DNA from 2 places in the Streptomyces sp. NPDC093111 genome. Region 2 is predicted to be linked to the other one. Evidence: riboswitches for the same ligand, from Rfam matches in the RefSeq annotation. Region 2 holds a riboswitch; the other holds the start of a gene.
What was found. Region 2 has a riboswitch for cyclic di-AMP ahead of AB0Q96_RS33245 (M23 family metallopeptidase). Riboswitches for the same ligand answer to the same signal wherever they lie in the genome.
Positions count from the first base shown of each region.

Region 1: linked by a shared signal. The riboswitch ahead of AB0Q96_RS13515 (transglycosylase family protein) and the one ahead of AB0Q96_RS33245 (M23 family metallopeptidase) in region 2 are both predicted to bind cyclic di-AMP.

Region 1 covers NZ_JBFBNW010000007.1:45,022-50,107, reverse strand. Annotated here, with positions in the region: gene AB0Q96_RS13525 (cytochrome P450) at 1-141, shown strand, start outside; gene AB0Q96_RS13520 (transglycosylase family protein) at 266-1,291, shown strand; cyclic di-AMP (ydaO/yuaA leader) riboswitch at 1,547-1,720, shown strand; gene AB0Q96_RS13515 (transglycosylase family protein) at 1,724-2,455, shown strand; gene eno (phosphopyruvate hydratase) at 2,715-4,001, shown strand; gene AB0Q96_RS13505 (septum formation initiator family protein) at 4,099-4,569, shown strand; gene AB0Q96_RS13500 (DUF501 domain-containing protein) at 4,588-5,086, shown strand, end outside.
Region 2 covers NZ_JBFBNW010000024.1:91,278-96,363, forward strand. Annotated here, with positions in the region: gene AB0Q96_RS33235 (MFS transporter) at 1-989, shown strand, start outside; gene AB0Q96_RS33240 (PP2C family protein-serine/threonine phosphatase) at 1,158-2,408, shown strand; cyclic di-AMP (ydaO/yuaA leader) riboswitch at 2,610-2,756, shown strand; gene AB0Q96_RS33245 (M23 family metallopeptidase) at 2,768-3,847, shown strand; gene AB0Q96_RS33250 (aldo/keto reductase) at 3,936-4,883, shown strand; gene AB0Q96_RS33255 (PrsW family intramembrane metalloprotease) at 4,921-5,086, opposite strand, start outside.

The DNA.
Region 1 (5,086 bases), on a different contig from region 2:
GCGACGCTCCTGACTCGCCTGCCGGACCTGCGACTTGGGGCCGACCCGGAGGAACTGCGGTGGCGCGGCGGGCTGATCATGCGTGGCCTGCGCACGCTTCCGGTGGAGTTCAGCGCTTCCCACAAAGGGCCGCGCGACTGACGCATAGCTGACGGGGCGTCAAGAATGTGATCTTCGCGTGATCTCCGCTGCATCGACTTGTGACTCACGTTCGAATGCCGCTACGTTCACCGGAATCTCAGCCGCCACGCGAAAGGCAGTCCGTATGCGCTCCGGGAACGGACGACACCGCAGACCCCGCCAGGCCCCCGCCCTCGTCGTCGCGGCGGGTGTCACCGGCTCGGCCCTGGCCCTGCCGTTGCTCGCCACCGGCTCCGCCTCCGCGGCGGACGCCCCGACCTGGGACCGGGTCGCCGAATGCGAGTCGGGCGGCGCGTGGAGCGCCAACTTCGGCAACGGGCTCTACGGCGGTCTCCAGTTCACCCAGGAGAGCTGGGAGAAGCACGGCGGCCTGGCGTACGCGCCGAGCCCCGACCTCGCCAGCCGGGCGCAGCAGATCGCCATCGCCGACAAGGCGCTCGCCGCGGGCGACACCCAGTGGGCCACCTGCGCCCCGATCGCCGGCCTGAAGAACGACGGCAGGAAGCCCGCCGTCTCCCCGGGGTCCGCCGCGAAGCCCAAGGCGTCCACGGGCCCGGTCGCCGAGTCCAACCGGACGGACGGCCGTCCGGCCGGCTCGGGGGCGAGCACCACGACCCCGGCCACCCCGGCCGCCCCGGTGACCCCGGCCACCCCGTCGGGCACCGCCACGACCCCGCCCGCGACCCCGGCCACCCCCGACGGCTCCGCGACGCCGGGCACGCCGGACGGCTCCGTCACGCCCGGTACGCCGGTGACGCCCGGTACGCCCGACGCGACGGACCCGGCCTCTCCCGGCACGGGCAAGCACCGCGGTGACGCCGCGTCGGAGAATTCGGGCAACTCGGACACCACGCCTGAATCCGGGCGTCACGCGGCCCCGGCTGACGGGTCGACGGGTGACGTGACCGGCGGTAAGGGCTCGGCGGAGAGCGCGGTCGCCGGGAAGAAGGCGGACAACTCGGGCAAGGCCGACGAATACACCGTCAAGCCGGGTGACAGCCTGTCGGACATTGCGCAGGAGAACGCGCTGCCCGGCGGGTGGGCCGCCCTCTATGACGCCAACAAGAACACGGTCGGCGCCGACCCGGACCTCATCATCCCTGGTCAGAGCCTTGAGTTGAAGGCCGAAACCGTCGCGGCGGCGGAGTAGTTCGCTGCTGAATGTCCGTTATGAGTAAGTGAGACATGGGTCTCTCTTGCCGAACTGGCGTGTCACGTCCGCAAAGTTTGCTTGCGTCGCCCCTCACCTGCGCAAACACCCCTCCCGGGGGAGCAAGTAGGGGCGATATTTCCGGGTTGATGGTCTTTGAACTTCCCCCGGGTCTATGTCTACGGTCATCACCGCTCGCCACCGCGGGCCCCGTCGACCGGTACGCCGAATCCTGCCGCCGACCGACGGGAAGTCGTCGCGCAAGCGCCGAAGGCAGGACCGGGGGACCCAAGGTAAGTGCCGGCCCCGGCCGTTGAGACAGACGGCCGACGATCGGCTTGGGGTGAAGCCGCGTGCAAGGACACGCGGCCGGGCAACTCACTCGCCCGAACCCGACAGCTCACCTCGTAGGCGTCGGTGAGGAGAATTCCCATGCTGTTTTCCGGTAACAAGGGCAAACACCGCCGTCCCTCCAAGGCCACCCGCGTCGCCACGCTCGTCGGCGTCACCGGTGTCGCCGTCGCCGCCCCGCTGATGACCGCGGGCACCGCCTCGGCCGCCACCACCTCCGAGTGGGACGCCGTCGCCGCGTGCGAGTCCGGCGGCAACTGGTCCATCAACACCGGCAACGGTTACTACGGCGGCCTGCAGTTCTCGGCCTCCACCTGGGCCGCGTACGGCGGCACCGCCTACGCCGCGACCGCCAACCAGGCGTCGAAGTCGCAGCAGATCGCCATCGCCGAGAAGGTCCTGGCCGGCCAGGGCAAGGGCGCGTGGCCGAGCTGTGGCGTGGGTCTCTCCAACGCCGCGTACGACGGTGGCTCCGCCTCGTCGAGCTCGTCGAGCCCCAGCTCCTCCTCTTCCTCCTCCAGCTCCTCCTCGTCGAAGCGCTCCACCGAGCAGCCGACGACCCGCAGCGAGCAGCGCCAGGCGCCGAAGACCACGTCGAAGAAGACCGTCTCCAAGAAGACGGTCACCACTCCGACCGGCAAGAAGGTGCAGAAGGGCGACGGCGAGTACAAGGTCGTCGCCGGCGACACCCTCAGCAAGATCGCCCAGGCGCACGGCGTCAAGGGCGGCTGGGCCAAGCTGTTCGAGCTGAACAAGGACGTCGTCGACAACGCCGACCTGATCTACCCGGGCCAGCAGCTCCACCTCAAGTGAGCCTGACGACCCACCCGCGGTGACCACCCCGGTCCGTAGCGCCTTCCCCCGTGCGCTCCGGACCGGGGTTTCCCCGTTCAGACCCCTACCGATCGGTAGTGACGGGTCTTTCGTCCTCAGATACGTGCCCTTGGGTCCTTTTTCGTCCCAGGGGGCGGGCGTCCGGCTGGCCGGAGGCCCGGAGCCGGTTAGGCTCATGTCGCAAGGCGAACGAGACCTTGCCGCATGCGTCACAACCAGCGTCACATCCCAGAAGGAGATGCTCGTGCCGTCCATCGACGTCGTCGTAGCCCGGGAAATCCTGGACTCCCGAGGCAACCCCACGGTCGAGGTCGAGGTCGGCCTCGACGACGGCAGCACCGGTCGTGCTGCCGTGCCGTCCGGTGCCTCCACCGGTGCGTTCGAGGCCCTTGAGCTCCGCGACGGTGACCCCAACCGTTACCAGGGCAAGGGTGTCGAGAAGGCCGTCCTCGCGGTCATCGAGCAGATCGGCCCGGAGCTCGTCGGCTACGACGCCACCGAGCAGCGTCTGATCGACCAGGCGATGTTCGACCTGGACGCCACCCCGGACAAGTCCTCGCTCGGCGCCAACGCCATCCTCGGCGTCTCCCTCGCCGTCGCGCACGCCGCGTCCGAGGCCTCGGACCTGCCGCTCTTCCGCTACCTCGGCGGCCCGAACGCGCACCTGCTGCCCGTTCCGATGATGAACATCCTGAACGGCGGCTCGCACGCCGACTCCAACGTGGACATCCAGGAGTTCATGATCGCGCCGATCGGCGCCGAGTCCTTCTCCGAGGCCCTGCGCTGGGGCACCGAGGTCTACCACACCCTCAAGAAGGTCCTGAAGGACAAGGGCCTGTCCACCGGCCTCGGCGACGAGGGCGGCTTCGCCCCGAACCTGGAGTCCAACCGCGCCGCGCTCGACCTCATCCTGGAGGCCGTCAAGCAGGCCGGCTACGTCCCGGGCAAGGACATCGCGCTCGCGCTCGACTGCGCCGCCTCCGAGTTCTACAAGGACGGCAAGTACGAGTTCGAGGGCAAGTCCCGCTCGGCCGCCGAGATGACCGAGTACTACGAGGAGCTCGTCTCCGCGTACCCGCTGGTCTCCATCGAGGACCCGCTGTTCGAGGACGACTGGGCCGGCTGGAAGGTCATCACCGACAAGCTGGGCGCCAAGGTGCAGCTGGTCGGCGACGACCTGTTCGTCACCAACCCGGAGCGCCTCGCCCGCGGCATCGAGGAGGGCTCCGCGAACGCCCTCCTGGTCAAGGTCAACCAGATCGGCTCGCTGACCGAGACCCTGGACGCCGTCGAGCTGGCCCAGCGCAGCGGCTTCAAGTGCATGATGTCGCACCGCTCCGGCGAGACCGAGGACGTCACCATCGCCGACCTCGCCGTCGCCACCAACTGCGGCCAGATCAAGACCGGCGCCCCGGCCCGCTCCGAGCGCGTCGCCAAGTACAACCAGCTGCTGCGCATCGAGGAGATCCTCGACGACGCCGCGGTCTACGCCGGCCGCAGCGCCTTCCCGCGCTTCAAGGGCTGACACCTGCTCTGATCCGTACGTCCCCGCACTCGGTCCCGTACCGTGTGCGGGGACGTGCGTGTGAAGAGGGCCGGAAGCGACAGGGGAGGCGTACGACATGGCCGTGAAGGACCGGGACCGGTTCTCGACCGCGACCCGGATCAGGCTGCTCGGCGAGCAGACCGCCGCCCGTGTCTACCGCTCCCAGACCCGCCGCCAGGCCCGCCGCTCCCGCCTCACCGGCCGCGCGGCCTTCCTCGCGCTGGTCGTCTGCTCGCTCGTGGTGGCGCTCGCCTACCCGATGCGGCAGTACGTCTCCCAGCAGGGCGAGATCGACGACCAGCAGCGCCGGTCCGCCGAGGCCGCCCAGCGGGTCGAGGAGCTGCGGGACGAGAAGGCCCGCCTCCAGGACCCCGCCTATGTGCGCCGGCTCGCCCGCGAGCACCTGCACTACCTGATGCCCGGCGAGACCGGCTTCACCGTGAACGACCCGGACGCGGAGCACCGGCCCCGCACCGACCAGGGTGCGACGGACCGCCCCTGGTACGACAACCTGTGGGACGGCGTGGACAGCGCCGACCGCCACTGACCAACCCCAGGATCCACCATGGAAACGCCTCCTCCGCAGACCGAACGCACCGAGCCGACCGACGTGGACATCGCGGCGTTCGAGGCACAGCTCGGCCGGCCGCCCCGCGGCCTGCGTGCCATCGCGCACCGCTGCCCGTGCGGCAACCCGGACGTCGTCGAGACCGCGCCGCGGCTCCCCGACGGCACCCCGTTCCCCACGACGTACTACCTGACCTGCCCCAAGGCGGCCTCGGCCATCGGCACCCTGGAGGCCAACGGGGTCATGAGGGAGATGCAGGCCCGGCTCGCCACCGACCCGGAGCTCGCCGCCGCCTACCGGGCCGCGCACGAGGACTACATCGCGCGCCGCGACGCCATCGAGGTCCTGGAGGGCTTCCCGAGCGCCGGCGGCATGCCGGACCGGGTCAAGTGCCTGCACGTGCTCGTCGGCCACTCGCTGGCGGCCGGCCCGGGCGTGAACCCCTTCGGCGACGAGGCCCTCGCGATGCTGCCCGAGTGGTGGGCGAAGGGCCCGT
Region 2 (5,086 bases):
TCGCCGGGTGCGCGCTGCGGACGGCCGGCTTCGGGGCGCTCGCCTTCGCGCAGTCGCTGCCGATGCTGATCGGCGCCTCCCTGGCGACGGGCCTGGCGGGGGCGCTGTTCAACCCGGCGGTGCGGGCCTATCTGGCGGCGGAGGCGGGGGAGCGGCGCGTGGAGGCATTCGCGCTGTTCAACACGTACTACCAGGCGGGCATCCTGCTCGGGCCGCTCGTCGGGGTGGCGCTGACCGGGGTGTCGTTCCGGCTGACGTGCGTGGTGGCGGCGGTGCTGTTCGCCGGGCTCACCCTCGTACAGCTGCGGCACCTGCCCGTGCGGAAGGAGCGGCCGGCGGCGGACGGGCGGGAGCGGGGGCAGTTCGGGACGGTGCTCGCCAACCGGGTGTTCTGGCTGTTCTCGCTGGCGATGACCGGCTCGTACGTGCTGTCCTTCCAGGTCTATCTGGCGCTGCCGCTCGCCGCGGACAGCACGGCGGTGACGACGGCGCTGTTCGTGGTGTCGGCGGTGGTGGCGCTCGTCGGGCAGCTGCGGATCACCGCCTGGTGCAAGCGGCGGCTCAGCCGGGAGCGGTGTCTGGTGCTCGGGCTCGGGCTGATGGGCGTGGCGTTCCTGCCGCCGGCGCTGCTGGGCGGCGGCCGTTCGCTGCCGGGGCTGCTGCTGTGCGCGGCGCTCCTGGCGACGGCGAACGCGGTGCTCTACCCGTACGAGATGGACACCGTCGTCGCGCTCGCCGAGAACCGCTGGGTCGCCACCCACTACGGGCTCTACAACACCGTCTGCGGGATCGGCATCACCCTGGGGAACCTGGGCACGGGCGCCCTGCTCGACCTCACCGGCTGGTCGGCGGTGCCCTGGCTGACGCTGTGCGCGGTCGGGCTCGGCTGCGCGGCGGCCATGGCGGCGCTGTCCCGGGGCGGGCGGCTCGCCGTCCGGCCGGCCGTACGCCAGTCGGCCGCGCGGGAGTCGCCGACGGGCACCGGCTGACCGCACCCTGGGGAGGGCGCGGGTCCTCCCGTCGCCCTCGGGTCGGGCCCAGGTCCAGGCGGGAGAGCAGAGGTGGCGCGAGCAGCGGTGCGGCACGGGGCCCCCGGCAGGCCCGGTGACGGAGAGGGCGACGAGGGCCGGCTCCCGTTCCCGGTCGCCCGTCGCTTCATCCGTGCCCTTCCCCCGCTGATCGTCGTGGGCGGTGTCTGCTTCGACCTGGCGACACCGCCCGAGTACACCGCGGCGCCGCTGTTCTCGGCGGCGCCGCTGATCGCCGCCCCCTTCTTCTCCACGCTGACGACCTTCCTGACGGGCACCGCCGTCGTCCTCGCCACCATCGGCCTGCACATCCACAACGGCACGGCCCGCCATGTCGCCTCGCTCACCGAGACGCTGACCATCCTCACCGTCGCGGCGCTCGCCATGCTGATCAACCGGGTGGTGCGGCGCAGCGGCGAGCGGCTCGCGTCGGCGCGGGTGATCGCGGCGACGGTGCAGAAGGCGGTGCTGCCGACGCCCGCCGAGCGGATCGGCGGGCTGCGGATCGCGGCCCGGTACGAGGCGGCGCAGGCCGACGCGTTCATCGGCGGCGACCTGTTCGCCGTCCAGGACACGCCCTACGGCGTACGGCTGATCGTCGGCGACGTGCGGGGCAAGGGGCTCGACGCGGTGGAGGCCGTGGCCGTGGTCATCGGCGCCTTCCGGGAGGCGGCCGAGCTGGAGCCCACGCTGGAGGGCGTGGCACAGCGGCTGGAAGGGGCGCTGGACCGCGAGGGCACGCGGCGGGACGGGCTCGACGCCTTCGAGGGGTTCACGACGGCGGTCCTCGCGGAGATCCCGCGCGCCGAGGGTGGTGGCGGCGGTGGCGGCGGTGTCGTGCGGGTCGTGAACCGGGGGCACCCGGAGCCGCTGCTGCTGTACGGGGACGGCGGGGTCGGTCGGCTCCAGCCGACCGAGCCCGCGCTGCCGCTGGGGATGGGAGAGCTGGCGATGTGGCCCGACCGGGCCGACGAGAGGCCGTACCCGGTGGGCGCGACGCTGCTGCTCTACACGGACGGTCTCTCGGAGGCGCGGGACGCGCGCGGGGTCTTCTACGATCCGGCGGAGCGGCTCGCGGGGCGGCTCTTCCCCGGCCCGGAGGAACTCCTGGACGCGCTGGTGGCGGATGTGCGCCGGCACACCGGCGGGGGTTCGAACGACGACATGGCGCTGCTCGCGGTGAGCCGCCCGGCGGCGGGACAGCCGGAACGGCGCCGGACCATGCCGGTGGTGCCGCCGGAGGAGGCCCCGGAGACGTCGGCGGGGGCGCCGTCCGAAGGGGGGCGGGGGGCGCCTCGGGACGGGTCGCGGGAGGTGCCTCGGGACGGGTCGCGGGAAGGGCCTCCGGACGGGCCTCGGAACGGTGGTGACGGGACGTAGTCGAGGGGTGTCGCTCCGATAACAATTGATGCAACGTCAGATTCCCGCTGTGACGCGGATCCTGTCTGACCGGGGGTCAACTCGGGCCATTCCCTCTCAATTCAGCTAATGATCAAGGGGAACGGCTTGGAATCGGGAGGCCGTGTCTATTAACGTTCGATAACGCAGCGCGGTCGTCACAGCCGTCGCAAGAGACGGCACCGTGCGCGTGCGCCGAATCCCGCAAGGGAACCGGGGAACCACCACTTGGGGTGAATCGGGCCACGCCGCACCCGTGCGGCACACCCGTAGGAGACCTTCCTGCTCCGAACCCGTCAGCTAACCCGGTAGGCGAGAAGGAAGGAAAGGAGAGCGCCTCCGTGGCGTCCGACACCCCTGCTCCCGAAGCCCCCTTCGACTCTTTCGGCGCCCATGGCGCCGCGGGCGCGGGCGGGGAGGAATGGAACCCCACCGAGGACTCGCTGCGGGCCCAGAACCGCTCCGGCGGCCGGCACCGGGTCGTCAAGCAGCGCTCCAACTTCGCCCGCTCCTCCACCGTCCTCGGTGTCGGCGTCATCGCCGCCGTCGGCGCGGGCGGCCTGGCCACCGCGCAGGAGAAGCCCCCGGTCGCCATCTCCCTGCCGGACCTCGACCTGCCCGACGCCTCCGCGCTCCCCGGCATCGGCGACCTGATCGGCGGCAAGGACAAGGGCTCCGGCGACAGCGCGCAGGTCGCGAACAACGCGCAGCCGCTCACCGCCCTCACCTACACCGCGCCCGAGGACAGCACCTCCGCCGACGCGCCCGCGGGGTCCAAGCAGCAGGCCGCCGACGCCGGCGAGGCGCTGCGCGCCCGCATCCTCCAGCAGGCCGAGCAGCAGCAGGCCGCCGCCGACACCGCCGAGAAGGAGGCGGCGCAGAAGGCCGCCGCCGAGAAGGCGGCGAAGGAGGCCGAGGCGAAGGCCGAGGCGGCGGAGAAGGCGGCGGCCGAGGCGAAGAAGAAGGCCGAGGCGGAAGCCGCGGCGAAGGCCGAGGCCGAGCGCCTGGCCAAGCTGGCCGCCAGCTACTCGCTGCCCACCTCCTCGTACACGCTGACCTCCACCTACGGCGAGGCCGGCTCGATGTGGTCCTCCGGCTACCACACCGGCCTGGACTTCGCCGCGCCCACCGGCACCCCGGTCAAGGCCGTCCACAGCGGCACCGTGAAGTCGGCCGGCTGGTCCGGCTCGTACGGCTACCGGATCGTCCTCGAACTCGAGGACGGCACCGAGGTCTGGTACTGCCACCTGTCCTCGATGACGGTCGGCGCGGGCCAGTCCGTCGGCACCGCCGACACCATCGGCCGGGTCGGCGCCACCGGCAACGTCACCGGCCCCCACCTCCACCTGGAGGTCCACACCCCGTCCGGCGGCGGCATCGACCCGGCGAGCTGGCTGCGGTCGAAGGGCCTCAGCCTCTGACGTCCGCCGGGGCCCGCGCCCGGACATCCGTCCGGACGTCCTTCGCCGAAGCGGAATAGGCCCGGCCGTGCGGGGGGTTGATCAACCCATGACTTCTCTCCGCAAGCTGGGCTCCTCCGACCTGCACGTCTTCCCGCTCGCCCTCGGCGGCAACGTCTTCGGCTGGAGCGCCGACGAGGCGCAGTCCTTCGCCGTCCTCGACGCGTACACCGCCGCGGGCGGCAACTTCGTCGACACCGCCGACGTCTACTCCGCGTGGGCCGAGGGCCACGAGGGCGGTGAGTCCGAGACCGTCATCGGCCGCTGGCTCGCCTCCCGCGGCAAGCGCGCCGACGTCCTCGTGGCGACCAAGGCCGGTGCCCACCCCCGCTTCAAGGGGCTCGGCGCGGCCACCATCAAGGGCGCCGTCGAGGAGTCGCTGCGCCGCCTCGGCACGGACTACATCGACCTCTTCTACACGCACTTCGACGACGAGTCGGTGCCGGTCGAGGAGATCGTCACCGCGCTCGACCAGCTGGTGAAGGACGGCAAGGTCCGGGCCGTCGCCGCCTCCAACATCTCCCCGGAGCGGCTGCGCGCCTCGCTCGACTTCGCCGAGGCCGAGGGGCTCGCCCGCTACGTCGCCCTCCAGCCGCACTACAACCTGGTCTCCCGCGAGACCTACGAGGGCGCCCTCCTGGAGACCGCCGAGCGGGCCGGCCTCGCCGCCGTGCCGTACTTCGGGCTCGCCTCGGGCTTCCTCACCGGCAAGTACCGCCCCGGCACCACCGTGGCCAGCGTCCGCGCCGAGGGAGCGGCCAAGCACCTGGAGACCGAGCGGGGCCAGAAGGTGCTCGCCGCGCTCGACGCGGTCGCCGAGGCGCACGACGCCGAGCCGGCCACCGTCGCCCTGGCCTGGCTGGCCTCCCGCCCCACCGTCGTCGCTCCGATCGCCTCGGCCCGCACGGTCGAGCAGCTGCCCGCCCTCGTCGCCGTCGCCGACCTGGAGCTGACGCCCGCGGAGCTCGCGGTGCTGGACGAGGCATCGGCGGTCTGACCCGACCGCCCCGCCGCCCGCGCCGGCCGCCGCCGTACTAGCTGCGGTACGGGTTGTAGCCGCCGTAGTCCAGGTACTGCGGCGGCGCCCAGACCCGGCCCGTGGCCCGTGCGGCGTAGGTGAGCGCGGGCGAGGCCACCTGCCTGCGCTGCCACAGGTGGTGCAGCAGCTCCTGCTCGCGGGCCGCGAAGTCCGGGGCCGCC